DNA from 3 places in the Rhizobium sp. RAF56 genome. Region 1 is predicted to be linked to each of the others. Evidence: riboswitches for the same ligand, from Rfam matches in the RefSeq annotation. Region 1 holds a riboswitch; each other region holds the start of a gene.

Region 1 (3,267 bases):
CCGAATATGGCATTTTACGGGGAGCTGGCGCCGGACAGACGGCGCACGAGTGTGGAGAGTGTGGCGGAAGGTTACTGGACGTGCGGGGCCAGGATGGTCGAACCTGGTATCGCTGCGAGCACGTGCAACATTGCGGAAATTTGCTACCCGCTTGCTCGTCCTGTGGTGTTGGACTTCCAAGATATCGAGACGGATCAACGGAGGTCGAGTGTAATTGCGCAGCGACCTATCCATCATGCCAAGCGTGCAAGGATGGATGGCTGATCGAACGATCCGGGCGTTACGGTGCCTTCCTGAGCTGCGTGCGATATCCTGTCTGCACCGGAAAGGCTAAGATTTTGACCAACATGGCGGGTGTCGGGGCTACAAAGTCAAAGCTTTAGGCCACGCCCCCGAGCGGCCTCGGCCGATGATACGGCGTGGCCGTTATGTCCTTTGAAAAGGATAGCCGCTGGTTTAAATTGGGGGCATGACACACACGCTCCTTTCCCCCGAAGAAGAAGAAGACTTCAACGATTTCCTCTCGAGCCAATTCGATGAGGTCATGCAGAAAAGCGGTCGCTGGTTCGACGCCAAAGGCCGGTACAGTGAGACCGACCGCGAATGGGGTATTCAGGAGTGCCGCAGGCAGTTCATTGCCGAACGCACCGAACGCGAAAACATGAACCTCGCCGACCTCCTGTTCTGGGAGGGCGGCGAGATCATGGAAGGGCTCGGCATGAAACAAGACGCCAATTTCCAGTGGTCGCCCGCAGACTTCGACTGGGTCTGGGAGCGGGCCATCGAGCACGGCGTCGCGTGGCTGTATACTGACGAGGCGAAGAAATCATATGCCTCCTTTGCTACATCTTGAGACGCTGTGGTTGCCCCCGCTGCTGGCTCGTGAACTCCTTGGCCTGCGGGACTGATAGCAGCCCGGCGGCGACCGCGCCCATGATACCGCGTTTCTTGCCCTCCTCGGTGCTAAGATAATTCATGACGCCCTCAGGCTACTTCTGGTGCGTCTCCTGCGCCAGGAGGGCGCGCTCCAGCGCAAAGATCTCGTTCTGCGTCGTGACGCTGGGCTTTCCGGCTTTCGAGCAAGGAGTTCTCCACAGCCATCTGGGGTTGCTCGATCCACTGTGAGTTCGTCTTTTGGATGCGCATCAGGCTCCCTTTGCAATGCTGATGGGAAGCTTCAAATCGATCAGCCGGGCCTGCAACAGGGACAGGGTGAGGTGGTTGCGTGCGTCGACCCAGCGGCTGTCTTGATTGCTAAGATCACCCTCGCGGAACACCAGGTGCGACTGTTCGGTTGAACGCTTGAGAGTAGGACCGAGATCGAGCTTCCTCAAAAGATGATAGGCTTTGGCAGTCGGGCCAGTCTTAAGGTCGAACCGGGTCTCCCACCACAATCCATCAACCTGCTCATCGTAGTCCGCCGGTTCAATGTTGTGCTCCGTCCATATGCGGTCCGCGTCCGGCTCCGTCCCGTGCGGTACGCCTTCGCTGACAAAGAATTCGCGCCACGTTGGTGGTGGTGGGCAGACATCCCACTCGCCGATCGTCAGCATCAAGCCCTGTTCATCATTGTCATACCAGAACAAGGTTTGGGCAATTTGCGGGGGCGTGACCAGCAGCGGCTGGTCGTTCCGAAGCACAAATGACTGCGCATCGTTGACGAACGCCGCCGTGAGCAGACCACCCGTTCCAACCAGAAAACCACGTCGTGAAAGCATAAAAACCTCCAGAGTTGCACACGCATCTGGAGGGCTGACGACCAATTGTTGCCCGTTGGGCCACATCGTCGTACCACCGTTGCCGGTCAAGGCTGGTTGGCGGGGCCGAAGCCCTCTCTGGATGCAAAAAGACAGTGGGGTGTGGACAACGGCAATGTCAATGGCGGCCCCGAGTAGCCCGATAGTCATGGCGGCGATGCGCAAGATTTTGGCATCGAAACACAAGTGATCGGACTTTAGTCAGAAGGAATATCCATCGGAGATGACGTTGACTTGCGCGACCGGCGTGGCGTCCTTGGCTTCTTCGGTAAGGCGTCCGAGGAGAACCATTTGGCTGGGTTGAGAGGTTCCCACCAAAATTGGCAGCTGATAGCAAGAGATTGGCGTCGCTAATCAAGCAGCGCCTCAGCTTTCATCCCATGTGTTAGGCGGCAGGGAATTGTCCGTGCCGAATAGGGGTGTGAAGACAACATGAAGAAGATGATTTTGGCAACGGGTCTCTCGCTGCTCGCAACGGCAGCGTTCGCTGATACGACGTTCGACCACAACACCAACGCGAAGTCGAACGGCTCGACTATTGGTCAGCTGTCGTCGCAGTGGAAACACAACGGCGACGTTGTTGCCGGTAAGCAGGTAGCCGTAATGTGCTTTAAGACCGGCGAGCGAACGAGTGGCATGAACAAAATCTGCTACTACGATTGCTTGGGTTCTGCCGCAGCAATCACTATCGGCGCGGTGGAGCTTTGCCCGCTGTCTATCAACGACTAATTCGGTTGAGAGCCTCTCGGCGGAGGCAAGTCATTAATCGGACCTCTGCCAGAGCGTCTTTGTTGGCCTTCGTATGGCTTTCAGAACGCAATTTGCTCAGGTCCTAGTGCCTGCCTTGGCCTACTGTAGGCATGGGTATTCACCAGGGTTGACGACGCCCTCGATCACCGTCAGTCGGATTTGGTGAGCGTGATGTTGCTGCCAGACTAGACTGCGGAGGCTTTCCTTGGCGGCATCAGAGATCGAGCCGCTTTGGCCTTGGCACGATCCTGCCTGTTCGGTTCCCGAGGCATGCCTTGATCCTTTCAGGCCAAGCCCTCTGGCAATGTCCATCGTCATTCTCCCGCCTCTGCGGCATGCCGCTTGCCTGCCACGCCACCGCCATATACGCCGCCGCCGCCTCGGCGGCGCTATCGAAGCGGCCCAGAAAATGCCGCTTGCCGTCGATCATGATGCGCGCCACCCAATAGCCGGGCTGGCGGTTGACGCGCTTTGAACCGGCCCGGGCTTGCGGGATGCCCAAGCGCAGGCGGGCGTCCTCGCTGGCTTGGATCGCGTCCGCCTTGTCGGGGTAGTGCCCGAGCCAGAACCGTTGCTTGCGATGGCGGAACGTCGAGCGCCATTTCGACGGGACCCATGTGACGCCCTTCGGTCGGGTGGTGTTGTTGCGTGCCACTGCTGGTGCTGCTGCCATATCAAGCCCTCCTGACGGTGCGCTTCGGCGTCGGAAGCTTCGGCACGGAAATGGTGGCGGGCTTGCGGATAGCGGACGGGCCGGCGG
Region 2 (3,267 bases), on a different contig from region 1:
GACGACCTCGATGCCTCGTGTTAGGGCGCGATACATATGCGAGTGGCCTAGTTTTGACACACCAACCGATAGCCGCAGGCCGAGCCGCCCGTCAAGAAATCGTTGGCGAATCATTCTAGAACAGTACGCTGCGGGAGCTTTACCGACTGTTAACGCTAAAATTCAGGGTTAACCTGACTATTAGCGCGTCTTTTTTGGCGATCGGCGGCCGCTTTCGCGAGCCGCCGGGTGTTCGGTCAGGCCGACACCTTGTCAAGCGCGCGGGCGAAGTCCTCGACGAGATCGGTGGTGTCCTCGATGCCCGCGGAGAAGCGGACGGTGCCCGGCGAGATGCCAAGTTCGGCGCGAGCGTCTTCCGTCAGGTTCTTGTGCGTGGTGGTTCCCGGATGCGTGATCAGGCTGCGGGAGTCGCCGAGATTGTTGGATATGCGCGTAATCTCGAGCCCATTCTGCAGCGCAAAAGCCGCGTCCTTGCCACCCTTCAGTTCGACTGCAACCAGCGTCGATCCGCCGGTCATCTGCTTGGCGATGATGTCGGCCTGCGGATGGTCCTTGCGACCGGGATAGATGACCTTTGCGACCTTGGGATGCGCGGCGAGGAAATCGGCGACGGCAGCCGCATTCTCCGTCTGCTGGCGCACGCGCAGCGGCAGCGTCTCGATGCCCTTCAGAAGCGTCCAGGCATTGAAGGGCGACATGGCAGGACCGGTATGGCGGTAATATTCCTGGAACTCTTCCTCGATCCACTTCTTGTCGGACAGAACGATGCCCCCGAGGCAGCGGCCCTGGCCGTCGATATGCTTGGTCGCGGAATAGACGACGATATGCGCGCCAAGTTCGAGCGGCTTCTGGAAGAGAGGGGTTGCAAAGACGTTGTCGACGATCAGCTTGGCACCGACCTGATTGGCGAGTTTCGCAACGCCCGCGACATCGACGACTTCGAGTGTCGGATTGGTCGGGCTTTCCAGGAACATGACCTTGGTGTTCGGCCTGATCGCCTTTTCCCAGTTTTCCAGCGAGCGGCCATCGACCAGCGTGCACTCGACGCCGTATTTCGGCGCCAGCGTCTCGACGACATAGCGGCAGGAGCCAAAGACGGCGCGGGCCGCGACGATATGGTCGCCGGCCTTCACCTGGCAGAGCACCGCTGCGGCGACGGCTGCCATGCCGGAAGCGGTGGCGCGACCCTCCTCAGCGCCTTCGAGCAGGCACATGCGCTTTTCGAACATGGCGTTGGTGGGGCTGCCGTAGCGGGCATAGATGAAGCCCTCGGTCTCGCCCTTGAAACGGGCCTCGGCGGCTTCCGAGTTCTCGTAGACGAAGCCCTGTGTGAGATAGATCGCTTCGGACATCTCGCCATATTGCGAACGGAGCGTGCCACCGTGAACGAGTTGGGTTGCGGGGCGCCAAGTCTTGCTCATGCCATCACCACTTTCAAAACAAAAAAACCGGTCGCGAAAGCAGACCGGTTCCAACCCCGGTCTTTTTAGCCACTTGTTTAACGTGGCTGCAAGCCGACCGGCCAAATCACCACGGGATAAGACTGCAATACCGCCGTTGACGGCTTGCGTCAATTCCTCGATTTTGGTTTTGTCGGCGGCAAAATATGGATGGGACATGATGGCTCGCGAAACAGGAATCTTGGCGGATCGCGCCATTTCGGCGCTTTTCGACACGGGGCGCCTCAGAAGCGAAAAAGCGCTCGACCGCGACCAGATCCAGCCGGCGAGCCTCGACCTGAGGCTTGGCGCCAAGGCATTTCGCGTCCGGGCAAGCTTCATGCCCGGCCCCTCGCATCGTGTCGCGGACAAGCTCGACCGGCTGAGCCTGCATGTCATCGATCTCACGGAAAGCGCCGTCCTGGAAACGGGCTGCGTCTACATCGTGCCCCTGATGGAAGCGCTCGACCTGCCGGCCGACATGTCGGCCTCGGCCAATCCGAAGAGTTCGACCGGCCGCCTCGACATCTTCACGCGCGTCATTACCGACTATGCGCAGGAATTCGACAAGATCCCGGTCGGTTATTCCGGACCGCTCTATCTGGAGATCAGCCCGCGCACCTTCCCGATCGTCGTGCGGCGCGGTTCGCGGCTGTCGCAGATCCGCTTCCGCGTCGGCCAGGCGCTGCTCGGCGAGCCCGAGCTTCTGGCGCTGCACGAGCGCGAGACGCTGGTCGCCGCCAAGCGGCCGAATGTCAGCGGCGGCGGGATTGCGCTTTCGATCGACCTTACCGGCGACAAGGCCGGCCTGATCGGCTATCGCGGCAAGCACCACACCGCCGTCGTCGATGTCGACAAAAAAGACCAGCACGACATCTTCGATTTCTGGGAGCCGCTCTATAGCCGCGGCCGCACGGAACTCATTCTGGATCCGGACGAATTCTATATCCTCGTCTCGCGCGAGGCCGTGCACGTTCCGCCGCTCTATGCGGCGGAAATGACGCCGTTCGATCCGCTCGTCGGCGAATTCCGCGTGCACTACGCCGGCTTCTTCGATCCGGGCTTCGGCCACGCTCCGGCAGGCGGTCGCGGCAGTCGCGCCGTGCTCGAAGTCCGCAGCCACGAAGTGCCCTTCATCCTAGAAGACGGCCAGATCGTCGGCCGCCTCGTCTACGAGCATATGCAGGAACAGCCCTCCAGCCTCTACGGCTCGGGCCTCGGCTCCAACTATCAGGCCCAGGGTCTGAAACTGTCGAAGCATTTCAGGCTCTGACACCAGGCGCGCTTAGAGCAATTCCAGGAAAAGTGTGACACGGTTTTCCGTCCGGAATTGCGTAAAAACGGTCTAGGACGGCATCAGGCACTCAGTAAAAATCGTCGGGCCGCACCCTTGAGGAGCGGACACGGTCCTACATATCGATTCTGCATCATGATCGACCTTGAGGTTTCCGACGATGATGAACAGACGGACGTTCACGCTCGCCCTTGCGGCCGGCTCAATGCAGCTGATTTCGACCGTCGGCTTCGCCGCATCCTCAGCCCCCGTGAAAGCCCGCAACGTCGTGCTGGTGCACGGGCTGTTTGCGGATGGATCCTGCTGGTCGGAGGTGATCGCGCGGCTGCAGTCCGCAGGGTTCAACGTCACGGCGGTCCAGAACCCGTTGACGACGCTGCCTGAAGCCGCCGCCTCGGTCTCGCGCGTGCTGGCCCGCCAGGACGGGCCGACCGTGTTGGTCGGGCATTCCTTTGCAGGCATGATCGTCTCCGAGGCAGGCGTCCATCCGAACGTTTCGGCGCTGGTCTATGTCGCCGCGCGCGCGCCGGACGC
Region 3 (3,267 bases), on a different contig from region 1:
CGACATCGAAAAACATCAGGAGTTTTACGGCGTTGCGCCGCTCCGGCCGGGTCTTGACGTCGAGATAGCCATGCTCGGCGGTCGAGCGGATCGTGCCTGAAAGATCCAGTTCGTCGGCGGCTCCCTCGCGCACCCAGCGACGCAGCCGCTTTAGCGCCACCTTGATATTGCGCGTTCCGAGCTCGACATTGTCGTCGAGGTTCTTGAAGTCGCGCCGGTCCCAGACTTTGACCGCGCGGCGGTGGCGGGAGGTCTCCTGGCCGATGCGCACGCCTTCGGGATTGTAGCCATGGGCGCCGAACGGCGATGTTCCAGCCGTGCCGATCCATTTCGATCCGCCTTGGTGGCGGCCCTTCTGCTCGGCGAGACGCTGCCGCAAGGCCTCCATCAGCTTGTCGAAGCCGCCGAGCGCCTCAATGAGCCTCTTCTCCTCGTCCGTCAGATGCTTCTCGGCGAGTTTGCGCAGCCAGTCTTCCGGGATCGGCACCGCTTCCGTCCCGGCGCCGCCGCCGATCGCCTCGACACCCCTAAAATAGGCGGCGAAGACCTGGTCGAAGCGATCGATGAAGCGCTCGTCCTTGACGAGCGTCGCGCGCGCCAGATAGTAGAACGCCTCGACATCGTCGTCGGCGATCCCTTTCTCCATTCCTTCCAGAAGCGACAGGAATTCCCGCAGCGTTACCGGGATCTTCGCTTCCTTCAGCTTTAGGAAGAAGGGGATGTACATGACGTCAGTCCCTGTCGGTGCCGATCTCTTCCAGGTCGTAGGGCGTGGTCTGGTAAATCTCGTTGATCCAGTTGCCGAAGAACAGATGCGCGTGGCTGCGCCAGCGATTTTGCGGCGGCAACTCCACGTCGTTGTGCGGGAAATAGTTGTGCGGCATCTTGATCGGCGTCCCCGCGTTCACGTCGCGGAAATACTCGTCGGCAAGCGACGTCGAGTCGTATTCGACGTGGTTGAACATGTAGAGCCGGTTGCAGGCCTGCTCCCGCACCAGGCAGGGGCCCATTTCGGTGGATTCCATCAGGATTTCGAGGCTCGGCTGCTTTTCGATGTCGGTACGGCGCACTTCCGTCCAGCGCGACACCGGAATGGCGAAATCGTCCGAAAAGCCGTTGAGGTAGACCGACGCCGGCTTGAGGTTCCTGTGCGTATAGACGCCAAAGGCTTTCTCCTTCAGCGTATGTTTCGGCACCCCATGGAAATGGTAGATTGCCGCCATCGCGCCCCAGCAGACGTTGAGCGTCGAGTGCACATTGGTCGCGGTCCAGTCGAAGATCTGCCGCATCTCGTCCCAGTAGCTCACCTCCTCGTAGTCGAGGAGCTCGATGGGGGCGCCGGTGATAATGAAGCCGTCGAACTTGCGGTGCCTGATTTCATCCCATGTCTGGTAGAAGGAGAGCAGATGATCCTCGGAAGTATTCTTGGCCTTGTGGCCGCCGATGCGCACCAGCGACAGTTCGACCTGTAGCGGCGAGGCGCCGACAAGGCGCGCCATCTGCACTTCGGTCTTGATCTTGTTCGGCATGAGATTGAGCAGGCCGATCTGCAGGGGCCGGATATCCTGACGGATCGCGACCGTTTCCGTCATCACCCGCACGCCCTCGTTGAGAAGGGTTTCGAAGGCGGGCAGCGTATCGGGAATCCTGATGGGCATGGCTATACTCGACAAATGCAAAAAACCGGCCGCGAAAAAATCGCTACCGGTCCGCACGCGGCCCTTTAGCGAGTTGTTTAACGTGGCTGCAAGCCGGCCGGCCAAATCACCACGGGCCTTAAATAGCGCCGGATTGGCGCAAAATCAACCGGGCGCGGGGAGCGGCTGTTACTGCCTGCGCGCCATGAAGGCGAGCCGCTCGAAGAGGTGCACATCCTGCTCGTTCTTGAGCAATGCGCCGTGCAGCTTCGGCAGCGCGTTTTTCGCGTCGGCGCCGAGCGTCAAAGGGTCGACATCGTCGGCGACCAGCAGCCGGATCCAGTCGAGCGCCTCCGAGGTCGACGGCTTCTTCTTCAGGCCCGGCACGTCGCGGATCTCGAAGAAGCGGGTCAGGGCGGCGCTGACCAGGGAACGCTTGATGCCGGGATAATGCACTTCCACGATCTGCGACAGCGTTTCGGCATCGGGAAAGCGGATGTAGTGAAAGAAGCAGCGGCGCAGGAATGCGTCCGGCAGTTCCTTCTCGTTGTTGGACGTGATGATGACGATGGGGCGATGGAGCGCGCGGATGGTTTCGTCCGTCTCGTAGACATGAAACTCCATCCGATCGAGTTCCTGCAGCAAATCATTCGGGAATTCGATATCCGCCTTATCAATCTCGTCTATCAGCAGTACGCATTTTTGGGGTGTCGTGAAGGCCTGCCAGAGCTTTCCTTTTCGGATATATTGGGACACGTCGTTGATTCGAGCGTCGCCGAGTTGGCTGTCGCGCAAGCGCGAGACTGCATCATACTCGTAGAGGCCCTGCTGGGCCTTGGTGGTCGATTTGACGGCCCATTCGATGAGGTCGAGGCCGAGGGCGGCGGCGACTTGGCGCGCGAGTTCCGTCTTGCCGGTTCCCGGTTCTCCCTTGACGAGGAGCGGACGCTCCAGCCGGATCGCGGCGTTGACGGCGACCATGAGATCCTTGTCGGCGATGTATTGAGACGTGCCTTTAAACTGCATTGGAAGGTTTTCCTAACGTTTGGGGCGCAAGCTAGCGATCTGAGGAGTACGGTTCAAGGGCTAAGAACCGCAGGCGCGGATGCGCTTCTGGGGGGCATGGATGGACATGCGGGTTGGCCATGAGTATGTGAGTGGGAGAGCGTTGCAGGAAAGCGTGATGGCCGTTGATACCAAAGGCAAGCCCGGCATTCTTAAAAGTGATCGCGTTGGTTACGATCTGAGTGTCTTATCTCGCCTGAAAATGATGTTCTCGGCCTTCTGGAATTCTCCCGTTCGCCTCAAGCTGATCGCACTGGTGGTCGCACTGCTGGCCGTCATTCTGTTGACGGCCTACGTCCAGGTGATGCTGAACGAATGGAACGCGCCGTTCTACGATTCACTGGCGCGACGCGACGGCTCCGAGTTCCTTCATCAGCTCGGCGTCTTCGGCATCATTGCCGGCTCGCTACTGGTCCTCAATGTGATCCAGGCCTGGTTCAACCAGATGGCAGCGCTCTACATGCGCGAAGGTCTGGTGCGCGATCTCGTCAATCAATGGCTGCAGGCCAAGCGCGCGCTCAGGCTCGCCGCCTCCGGCCTCATCGGCGTCAATCCCGACCAGCGC

The links. A riboswitch is a leader RNA that binds a small molecule or an ion and turns the genes downstream of it on or off. The one in region 1 is predicted to bind S-adenosylmethionine.
Region 2: another riboswitch for S-adenosylmethionine. It lies ahead of AB4048_RS16460 (O-succinylhomoserine sulfhydrylase); the one in region 1 lies ahead of AB4048_RS12555 (hypothetical protein).
Region 3: another riboswitch for S-adenosylmethionine. It lies ahead of metA (homoserine O-acetyltransferase MetA); the one in region 1 lies ahead of AB4048_RS12555 (hypothetical protein).

The regions. Positions count from the first base shown of each region.
Region 1 is NZ_JBFRDU010000012.1:125,034-128,300, reverse strand. It holds gene AB4048_RS12570 (UvrD-helicase domain-containing protein) at 1-383, shown strand, start outside; gene AB4048_RS12565 (hypothetical protein) at 545-853, shown strand; gene AB4048_RS12560 (hypothetical protein) at 843-977, opposite strand; gene AB4048_RS12555 (hypothetical protein) at 1,146-1,718, opposite strand; SAM-I-IV-variant riboswitch at 1,753-1,848, opposite strand; gene AB4048_RS12550 (hypothetical protein) at 2,190-2,486, shown strand; gene AB4048_RS12545 (hypothetical protein) at 2,722-3,180, opposite strand; gene AB4048_RS12540 (hypothetical protein) at 3,182-3,267, opposite strand, start outside.
Region 2 is NZ_JBFRDU010000018.1:9,082-12,348, forward strand. It holds gene apaG (Co2+/Mg2+ efflux protein ApaG) at 1-36, opposite strand, end outside; gene AB4048_RS16460 (O-succinylhomoserine sulfhydrylase) at 237-1,421, opposite strand; SAM riboswitch at 1,466-1,544, opposite strand; gene AB4048_RS16465 (2'-deoxycytidine 5'-triphosphate deaminase) at 1,618-2,712, shown strand; gene AB4048_RS16470 (alpha/beta fold hydrolase) at 2,894-3,267, shown strand, end outside.
Region 3 is NZ_JBFRDU010000009.1:178,108-181,374, reverse strand. It holds gene AB4048_RS10295 (vWA domain-containing protein) at 1-727, opposite strand, end outside; gene metA (homoserine O-acetyltransferase MetA) at 732-1,658, opposite strand; SAM riboswitch at 1,704-1,781, opposite strand; gene AB4048_RS10285 (AAA family ATPase) at 1,827-2,663, opposite strand; gene AB4048_RS10280 (ABC transporter ATP-binding protein/permease) at 2,821-3,267, shown strand, end outside.